Regions from separate parts of the Kitasatospora sp. NPDC058243 genome, predicted to be linked through region 2. Evidence: riboswitches for the same ligand, from Rfam matches in the RefSeq annotation. Region 2 holds a riboswitch; the other holds the start of a gene.
What was found. A riboswitch is a leader RNA that binds a small molecule or an ion and turns the genes downstream of it on or off. The one in region 2 is predicted to bind glycine.

Region 1 (4,406 bases), on a different contig from region 2:
TAGTTGGCGTTCAGCACCGCGACCTGGGTCGCGCGCTTGAGGCCCTCGCCGCCCATCAGCCGGACGTACGCCCAGGAGATCGGCAGGATGGCCGCCGAGCCCCACGGCGCCGCCGAGATCGGGCCGACCCCGGTGGCCGGGCCGGCCTCCGGCTGCAGCGGGTGGTTCGGCAGGTACGGCGCCAGGTGGGCGCGCACCGCGACCGGGCCGACGCCCGGGCCGCCGCCGCCGTGCGGGATGCAGAAGGTCTTGTGCAGGTTCAGGTGCGAGACGTCCGCGCCGAACTTGCCCGGCTTGGCGAGGCCGACCAGGGCGTTCAGGTTGGCACCGTCCACGTACACCTGGCCGCCGGCCTCGTGCACCAGGGCGCAGATGTCGGTGATCTGGGTCTCGTACACGCCGTGGGTGGACGGGTAGGTGACCATCAGCACGGAGAGGCTGTCCCGGTGCTGCTCGATCTTGGCCTTCAGGTCCTCGACGTCCACGTCGCCGTCGACCAGGGTCTTCACCACGACCACGCGCATGCCGGCCATCACCGCGGAGGCCGCGTTGGTGCCGTGCGCGGAGGACGGGATCAGGCAGACGTCGCGCTGGGTGTCGCCGTTGGCGTGGTGGTAGGCGCGGACGGCCAGCAGGCCGGCCAGCTCGCCCTGCGAGCCCGCGTTCGGCTGGATCGAGACGGCGTCGTAGCCGGTCACCTCGACCAGCTGGCGCTCCAGCTCGCGGATCAGGCTGAGGAAGCCCTGGGCCTGCTCGATCGGCGCGAAGGGGTGCAGCTGGCCGAACTCCGGCCAGGTGACGGCCTCCATCTCGGTGGTCGCGTTGAGCTTCATGGTGCAGGAGCCCAGCGGGATCATGCCGCGGTCCAGCGCGTAGTCCCGGTCCGACAGGCGGCGCAGGTAGCGCAGCATGGCGGTCTCCGAGCGGTGGCTGTGGAAGACCGGGTGGGTCAGGTACTCGTCCTGGCGCAGCAGCGCGGCCGGCAGCGCGTCGGCGCCCTCGGCGACCTCGACCGCGGAGACGCCGAACGCGGCCCAGACGGCGGCCAGGTGCTCGCGGGTGGTGGTCTCGTCGGTGGAGACCGAGATCCGGTCCGCGCCGTCCTGGTGGACGTTGACGCCGTTGGCGCTGGCGGCGGCCGCGATCTCGGCGGCACGGCCCGGGACGACGGCGGTGACGGTGTCGAAGAACTCGCCGTGCAGCAGCTCGACGCCGCCGGCCCGCAGGCCCTCGGCGAGGGCGGCGGCGTAGCGGTGGGTGCGGCGGGCGATGTCGGCCAGGCCGTCCGGGCCGTGGTAGACGGCGTACATCGAGGCCATGACGGCGAGCAGCACCTGGGCGGTGCAGATGTTGCTGGTGGCCTTCTCGCGGCGGATGTGCTGCTCGCGGGTCTGCAGCGCCAGGCGGTAGGCGCGGTTGCCGTCGGCGTCGACCGACACGCCGACCAGGCGGCCGGGCAGCGAGCGGGCGTACTCGGCGCGCACCGACAGGTAGCCGGCGTGCGGGCCGCCGAAGCCCATCGGCACGCCGAAGCGCTGCGAGGTGCCGCAGGCGATGTCGGCGCCGAGCGAGCCCGGCGAGGCGAGCAGGGTCAGCGCCAGCAGGTCGGCGGCGACCGCGACGATCGCGCCGAGGCCGTGCGCCTGCTCGATGACCGGGGTGAGGTCGCGGACCACACCGGTGGCGCCCGGGTACTGGAGCAGCACGCCGAAGACGCCGCGCTCGGCGATCTCGGCCGGGATGCCCTCGGACAGGTCGGCGACGACGACCTCGACACCGGTCGGCACCGCGCGGGTGTTGATCACCGCGGTGGTCTGCGGCAGGGTCTCGGCGTCGACCAGGAAGACGCCACCCTTGACCTTGGTGACGCGGCGGGCGAGCGCCATCGCCTCGGCGGCCGCGGTGCCCTCGTCGAGCAGCGAGGAGCCGGAGGTCGGCAGGCCGGTCAGGTCGGAGACCAGGGTCTGGAAGTTGAGCAGCGCCTCCAGGCGGCCCTGGGAGATCTCCGGCTGGTACGGCGTGTAGGCGGTGTACCAGGCCGGGTTCTCCATGACGTTGCGCAGGATCACCGGCGGGGTGAAGGTGCCGTAGTAGCCCAGGCCGATCATCGGCTGGAGCACCTGGTTGCGGCTCGCCAGCTCGCGCAGTTCGGCGAGCACCTGCGCCTCGCTGCGGCCGCCGGGCAGGTCCAGGCCGGTGATGGAGCGGATCGCCTCGGGAACGGCGGTGGCGGCGAGTTCGTCCAGCGAGCCGTAGCCGATGGACGCCAGCATCTTCTGCTGCGCGGCGTCGTCGGGGCCGATGTGGCGGTTCTCGAAGGGGCTGGCCAGCTCAAGCTCGGTGAGGGTCGAGGCGCCGGTGGGGCGTCCCGCGTTCGGCTGGGCGTTCATGGTGGTCGAGGCCTCCTGGTCACGGACCGGCGGGGGTGCGCACGCCGGCCGGCCGGAGCCGCTGCGGACAGCGATTCGACCCGGGCGGGCGAACCCGACAGGCCTCCCCCTCTGTCATCGGGACCTGAGAGCTTCACCCGCACGGCGCGCTGTGGCACGCCGCCGGCTTGCACCGTCGGTGAGGGTGGTGGCCGTCGGCTCCCTGCCGACGGTCCTGCCCTGCTTTCCAGAGTGACCTACCCCACACGGTACGGATGCCTGAGAGATTCCGGGGAGGAGTTGCTCCTTCGGCGCCCCGACCAGCGCTTTCCGTGGCCGGGGACTCTCCCGAGCGGGCTCGGCGGTCGCCGCCCAGGGTACCAGCGGCAGGCCCCCTGATCACGGCCGCGTCGGGTCACTCCGGGTCTACGCGCGTCCCCCGGACGGTCCAGCCCGAAGCCCGTCCGGCGCACCCCGGTCGCGCCCGTCCGATTCATGGCCTTTGGTGTGAAGTGGCAGGCGGAACGGGTGCTCCGGCCACGGTCCTGCGGGAGTTCCGCAGGCGCAGCGCACTGGAGGAAAGAGTGCAAACCGACATCGATCCCCGGGACCTCATCGGCCACAAGGCGGTCGACCGCAACGGAGACAAGATCGGCACGGTCGACGAGGTCTACCTGGACGACGCCACCGGCCAGCCGGAGTGGGCAGCCGTCCGGACCGGCATCTTCGGCCGGGACGCCTTCGTCCCGCTCACCACCAGCGAGTTCTCCGGCGACGAGCTCCGGGTGCCGTACGACAAGTCGCTGGTGAAGGAGTCGCCGGACTTCGGCGTCGGCCAGCACCTGTCGCCCGCCCAGGAGCTCCAGCTCTACCGCTACTACGGCCTGGACACCCCGGCGAACGGCCGGCCGGTCGGCCGGGACGCCGACCGGCCCATCGGCCGCGAGGGTGACCGGCCCATCGGCCGCGAAGGTGACCGGCTGATCGGCCGGGACGGTGACCGCCCAGCCGGCCGGGACGGCGACCGGCCCATCGGCCGCGAGGACGACCGACCGGCGCGGCCCGACCTCGACTTCGGCACCACCTCGGCGGCCGAGCCCGTGAAGCCCATCACCTTCCACTCCCTCGGCCCCGCCCCGACCACCCCTGCCGACCCCACCGGCACCGCGACGGAGGTCAACGTGCGGACCCTCAACACCCCCGCGCCCGCAGCAGCCCCCACGACGACCGAGCCCAAGCCGCAGCCCGCCCCGGTCGTGACGACCGCCGCGACCACGAACTCGGTCATGGCCGCGCCGGTCTCGGAGCGCTCGACCGGCCCGGCCACCTCGTCCCCCAACGGCCCGGTGGAGATCACCTGCCGCGAGGAGCGCCTGGACATCACCACGGACTGGCACATCGTGGGCACCGCGAAGCTGCGCAAGTACGTGACCAGCGAGCAGGTCGAGCGCCGCGTCCCGGTGGTCCGCGAGCGCGTCCGGGTGGAGCGGATGCCGGTGAGCGAGGCCGAGCGCGCCTCGCTCACCGAGAAGGAGATCGCCGAGGCGGTGGAGGAGGTCACCCTGCGCGAGGAGCGCCCGGTGGTCCGCAAGTACCTCACCCCGATCGAGCGGGTCCGCCTGGTGGTGGAGCGCTACACCGCCGAGGAGGTGATCCGGGACGAACTGCGCCGCGAGCACGTCGAGGTCCACGACAACACCGCCGCCGCCCCGGCGACCCCGGCAGCCACCCCGGTGGCCGAGACCCCCCGCCCGGCCGTGCTGCGCCCGTTCGCCTGACCCTCGCCCCCAGGGCCCCGGACCCCTCGGTCCGGGGCCCTCGGCATGCCCCGTCCCGGTCGCCGCCCGGCCGGAATCCTTCGATTTTGCCAAAGCGTCACCAATGGATATTTGACACTCTGAAGTATCTCCCGGCATGGTTACTTCAGTTCATTCACTATGTACGGGAGGAAGCAACCGTGAGTGAGGCACCACAGCCCACCACCGCGGCCGAGAAGCAGAGCAGCGCCCGGGTCCTGCCGGCCCTCATCCTGGCGAT
Region 2 (4,406 bases):
GACAGATGCCCAACTGTGATCTGTGCGCATGCACCTCCTACGCCTTCGGCATATCCCTCTTCACACGGCTGCAACAGGCATGTCAAGGTGATCGACGGTACCGGCCGGAAGTTCGCCCGGAAAGCACCGAAGCCGACCTGATGCAAGATCAAGTCGGCTTCTGGAGAAAGGTTTTGGTTGTCAGCGCCCCTGGTATCCGGGCCACGGCTGCTGCGGCTGCCCGGTCCAGCCCTGCGCGGGCTGCTGCGTGCCGTAGCCGTAACCCGGCCCCTGCTGCGCGGGGTACGGCGGAGGCGGCACCGGCGGGTACGGGCCGGTCGGCGGCCGTCCCGCCTCCCGGTCGAAGAACGGGCGCGCGTGCGCCCGCATCCACAGCGCCACCGGGTCGTACTCGTCCGCCATCGCCACCGTGGACACCGCCAGCCCCTCCGGGGCCACCGCGATCGCCCGCTGCATCAGCGCCCGCACCGCCTCCACCGCCGGCGGCGAACTCTCGTACAGCTCCAGTCCGATCGCCAGGTACGGCTCCCCCACGGCCGGCTGCACCCAGGCCCGGCGCAGCGCCCGCACCGCGCGCACCTCACCGGCCTGCCGCTCCAGCAGCGCGAAGAACGGCTGGGCGTTCAGCTGCGGCTCGCTCAGCTTCAACGGCCCGGCCGGCAGCCGCTCCAGGCCCGCGGCGATCCGCCGCAGGTCCGCCCAGGGCACCCCGACCCCGCCGCCGGGCGCGTGCGGGTTGAGCCACAGCCCCCAGCGGGTCCGGTACAGCGAAGCGGCGATCTCCCGCCCGGAGATGACCTCGTGGGCCCGCGCCCAGCCGGACGACGCCAGCTGCTCGGACGAGGTGACGGCCGGCGCGTAGCCGTGGCCGCTGATCTCCATGTTCCCGTACTGGGCGTCCGCGCTGCCCGGCGTGCCGTGCCACAGCAGCATCCAGACCTGGCCGTCGGCCAGTGCGTGCAGCAGTTGCTCGTACGCCTCGTAGCGCTCCGGCGCGACCTCGCGCAGGGTGCGCTCCAGCGCGCCCGGATCCGCTCCGGGGCGCCCGGCGGGCGCCTGGCCCCAGGGCCCCGGTGCACCGCCCGCTACCGCTCCCGCACTCATGCGCCCACCTCGCCGCGCCTCTTTCCTCAAGCCTGCCGACCCGTCGGCCGTCTGCACGCACCCTATGGCGCGGCACCGGCCACCGCCACGGCGACGTGCCTCCGATACGAACCCCGCTCAACCCCGCGCGTAGAAAGGGAGTACCCGGGTGAGCAGCCACTCGACCACCGGGTCATCGGCGAGATCGAGCAGTACGAGGTGGACGCCCCCCGGCAGCGGCGCGGTTCCCAACGCGCGGCCGAGCGCCTCGTTCACCGCGCCCGGGTCGGCCGGGGCCGCCTGGTCCAGCTGGACGCCCACGAACATCACGGTCGGCTCGCCCTCGATGCTGGCGAGCGCCCGCCGCGCGGACAACACTCCGGGCAGGGCGGACAGTTCGGCCCGGCAGGCGGCCAGGAAGTGCTCCGGATCCTCCCCCGGCACCGGCTCGCGCAGCGCCACCCGGCCACCGGTCGGCGCCTCCGGCCCCTGGCCCTGACTCTGGTTCTGCTCCTGGTTCCGGCCCTGCTCCTGGTCGGCCAGGCGCTCCTCGCGCGGGCCGCGCCGCAGCTCCGCCACACCCTGCGGCGGCACCGGGATGCCCACCGCCGCCTCCGGGTTGACCGCGATGCCCACGCCCAGCGGCAGCCCGCGGGCGAACTCCCAGACCGGCGCCACCGCGAAGGCCATCCCCGGCGCCTGCCGCAGGAACACCTCCTGCGAGGAGAACACCGGTACGTACGGCTCGCCGGCCAGCTCGATGGTCGGCAGGTCCAGCGCGGGCCCCTGCGGGTCGCCGCCGGCCGGCAGCGGGATCCACACCTGGCTGCGGGCCAGCACCTCGATCACCCGCGGCGTCGCACCCGGGTCGCCCAGCGCGGCGGTCAGCACCTGCTCCAGCTCGTTGGCCGGCCACCCGCCGCCCGGCGGCGCCGACTCCGGCCCGCCCCACCCCTGCTGCTGCTCCACCGGGTACCCCATGCGCGCCTGATCCGCCCTCTGCCGGTCGGCCGCCCTCTGCTGCGCCGACGCGCAGCAGTCTAGGGCGTGCCTTGTGGACCAGGTCGGACCGGACCGCGGCGTCAGGGTGCGTGCATCGCAAGGCGGAGGAGGGAGTCCATGCGGAGTATCGGCGACCGACGACAACGCCGCGAGGCGCGTGCCCTGACGCCGCGGACCCGGCCCGGTCCACAAGGCACGCCCCCGGGCTGTGCCCGAGGTGGCGGGGTGTGACCGGGTCCCCTCTCCCGTCGTCGGCGCGGACGTGCCATGATGTGCGCGTTCGACGGCGCGGCGCGCCGGCGGACCGACAACTCCATACCGGCCGCTCGAACCCGCGCGGGAGAGCCCGGAGTGCCCCGTCAGGCGGCACAGCCGGCGCCGAAGGAGCAACTCCTCCCCGGAATCTCTCAGGCCCCCCTACCGCACGGGTTAGGCACATCTGGAAAGTGGCGCACGGCCCTGTCGCGCGCCCACCCACGGTGCAAGCCACCATGCTGTCCTGGATGCTGGAAACAGCTGCGGGCAGGTGGGCGGTGAAGCTCTCAGGTTCGACGACAGATGGGGAGACCCACGCCGCCGCATGCCCGCGCGCAGGGTCGGCCCCCCAGCGGGTCCGGTTCCGGCGCGTGCACCCATGAGTGCCCAGACCGAGGAGTTCCAGGCCATGTCGTCCCTCCGCCTCACCGCGCTCGACGCGCTGCACCGCGCCCTCGGCGCGACCATGACCGACTTCGCCGGCTGGGACATGCCGCTGCGCTACGGCAGCGAGCGCGAGGAACACCTCGCCGTCCGCACCCGGGCCGGGCTGTTCGACCTCTCCCACATGGGCGAGATCACCGTCACCGGCCCGCAGGCCGGCGAGATGCTGGACCACGCGCTGGTCGGCTTCGTCTCCGCGCTGGGCGTGCTGCGCGCCCGCTACACCATGATCTGCGCCGAGGACGGCGGCATCCTGGACGACCTGATCGTCTACCGCCTGCGCGAGGACGCCTTCCTGGTCGTCGCCAACGCCTCCAACGCCCAGCTGGTGCTGGACGAGCTGATCGCCCGCGCCAAGGGCTTCGACGCCGTCGTCACGGACGACCGCGACACCTACGCGCTGATCGCCGTCCAGGGCCCGGAGGCCACCGCGATCCTGGCCGGGACCACCGACGCCGACCTGCCCGGCCTGAAGTACTACGCGATCCTCCCGGCCCAGGTCGCCGGCCGCGACGTGCTGCTCGCCCGGACCGGCTACACCGGCGAGGACGGCTTCGAGATCTTCTGCAACCCGGGCGACGCCGAGGGCGTCTGGCAGGCGCTGACCACCGCCGGCGAGGGCCGCGGCCTGGTCCCGTGCGGCCTGTCCTGCCGCGACACGCTGCGCCTGGAGGCCGGCATGCCGCTGTACGGGCACGAGCTCTCCACCGACCTGACCCCGTTCGACGCGGGCCTGGGCCGGGTCGTGCGCTTCGACAAGACCACCAACGAGGGCACCTTCGTCGGCCGCAAGGCGCTGGAGAAGGCCGCCGCCGAGGCCGAGGCCAACCCGCCGCGGGTGCTGGTCGGCCTGGTCTCCGAGGGCAAGCGCGTCCCGCGCGCCGAGTACACCGTGGTCTCCGCCGACGGCGCCCCGATCGGCCGGATCACCTCGGGCGCCCCGTCGCCGACCCTGGGCCGGCCGATCGCGATCGCCTACGTGGACGCGGCCCACGCCGCCCCCGGCACCGCCGTCGCGGTGGACGTGCGCGGCAAGCACGAGCCGGTCGAGGTCGTGGCGCTGCCGTTCTACAAGCGCGCCCGCTGAGGCCGGGGGCCTCGCTCGCCGAGGCCCCGCCTTCCCCGTAGACCCGGGCCTGAACCACGCCCGACCCAGGCTTGAGCCACGCCTGATCCAGGTCCGACCCAGGTCCGACCCAGGTCCGATCCCATGCCTGAACCATGCCTGAACCACGCCTGATCCGCGTCGAAGCCGTCCGTGCGGCGGCCCGCTTCGTCGTACCCGCTTCCCATCCTGGAGAATGACGCCATGAGCAACCCCCAGCACCTGCAGTACACCAAGGAGCACGAGTGGCTGACCGCCATCGAGGGCGGTGTCTCCACGGTCGGCATCACCGCCCACGCGGCCGACGCGCTCGGTGACATCGTCTACGTGCAGCTGCCCGAGGTCGGCGCCGACGTGACCGCGGGCGAGTCCTGTGGCGAGCTGGAGTCGACCAAGTCGGTCAGCGACCTGTTCTCCCCGGTGACCGGGAAGATCGTCGAGATCAACCAGGACGTCCTGGACGACAACAGCCTGGTCAACAGCGCCCCGTTCGAGGGCGGCTGGCTGTTCAAGGTCC

Region 1: it holds a riboswitch for glycine, as region 2 does, so the genes downstream of both, gcvP (aminomethyl-transferring glycine dehydrogenase) here and gcvT (glycine cleavage system aminomethyltransferase GcvT) in region 2, are expected to answer to the same signal.

The regions. Positions count from the first base shown of each region.
Region 1 covers NZ_JBHVWW010000014.1:15,687-20,092, reverse strand. The annotation lists gene gcvP (aminomethyl-transferring glycine dehydrogenase) at 1-2,390, opposite strand, end outside; glycine riboswitch at 2,627-2,730, opposite strand; partial or broken gene ACFVX9_RS12465 (PRC-barrel domain-containing protein) at 2,954-3,316, shown strand; gene ACFVX9_RS12460 (DUF2382 domain-containing protein) at 3,656-4,147, shown strand; gene ACFVX9_RS12455 (MFS transporter) at 4,327-4,406, shown strand, end outside.
Region 2 covers NZ_JBHVWW010000063.1:49,056-53,461, forward strand. The annotation lists gene ACFVX9_RS31175 (enhanced serine sensitivity protein SseB C-terminal domain-containing protein) at 181-1,104, opposite strand; gene ACFVX9_RS31180 (enhanced serine sensitivity protein SseB C-terminal domain-containing protein) at 1,222-2,064, opposite strand; glycine riboswitch at 2,413-2,518, shown strand; gene gcvT (glycine cleavage system aminomethyltransferase GcvT) at 2,750-3,871, shown strand; gene gcvH (glycine cleavage system protein GcvH) at 4,094-4,406, shown strand, end outside.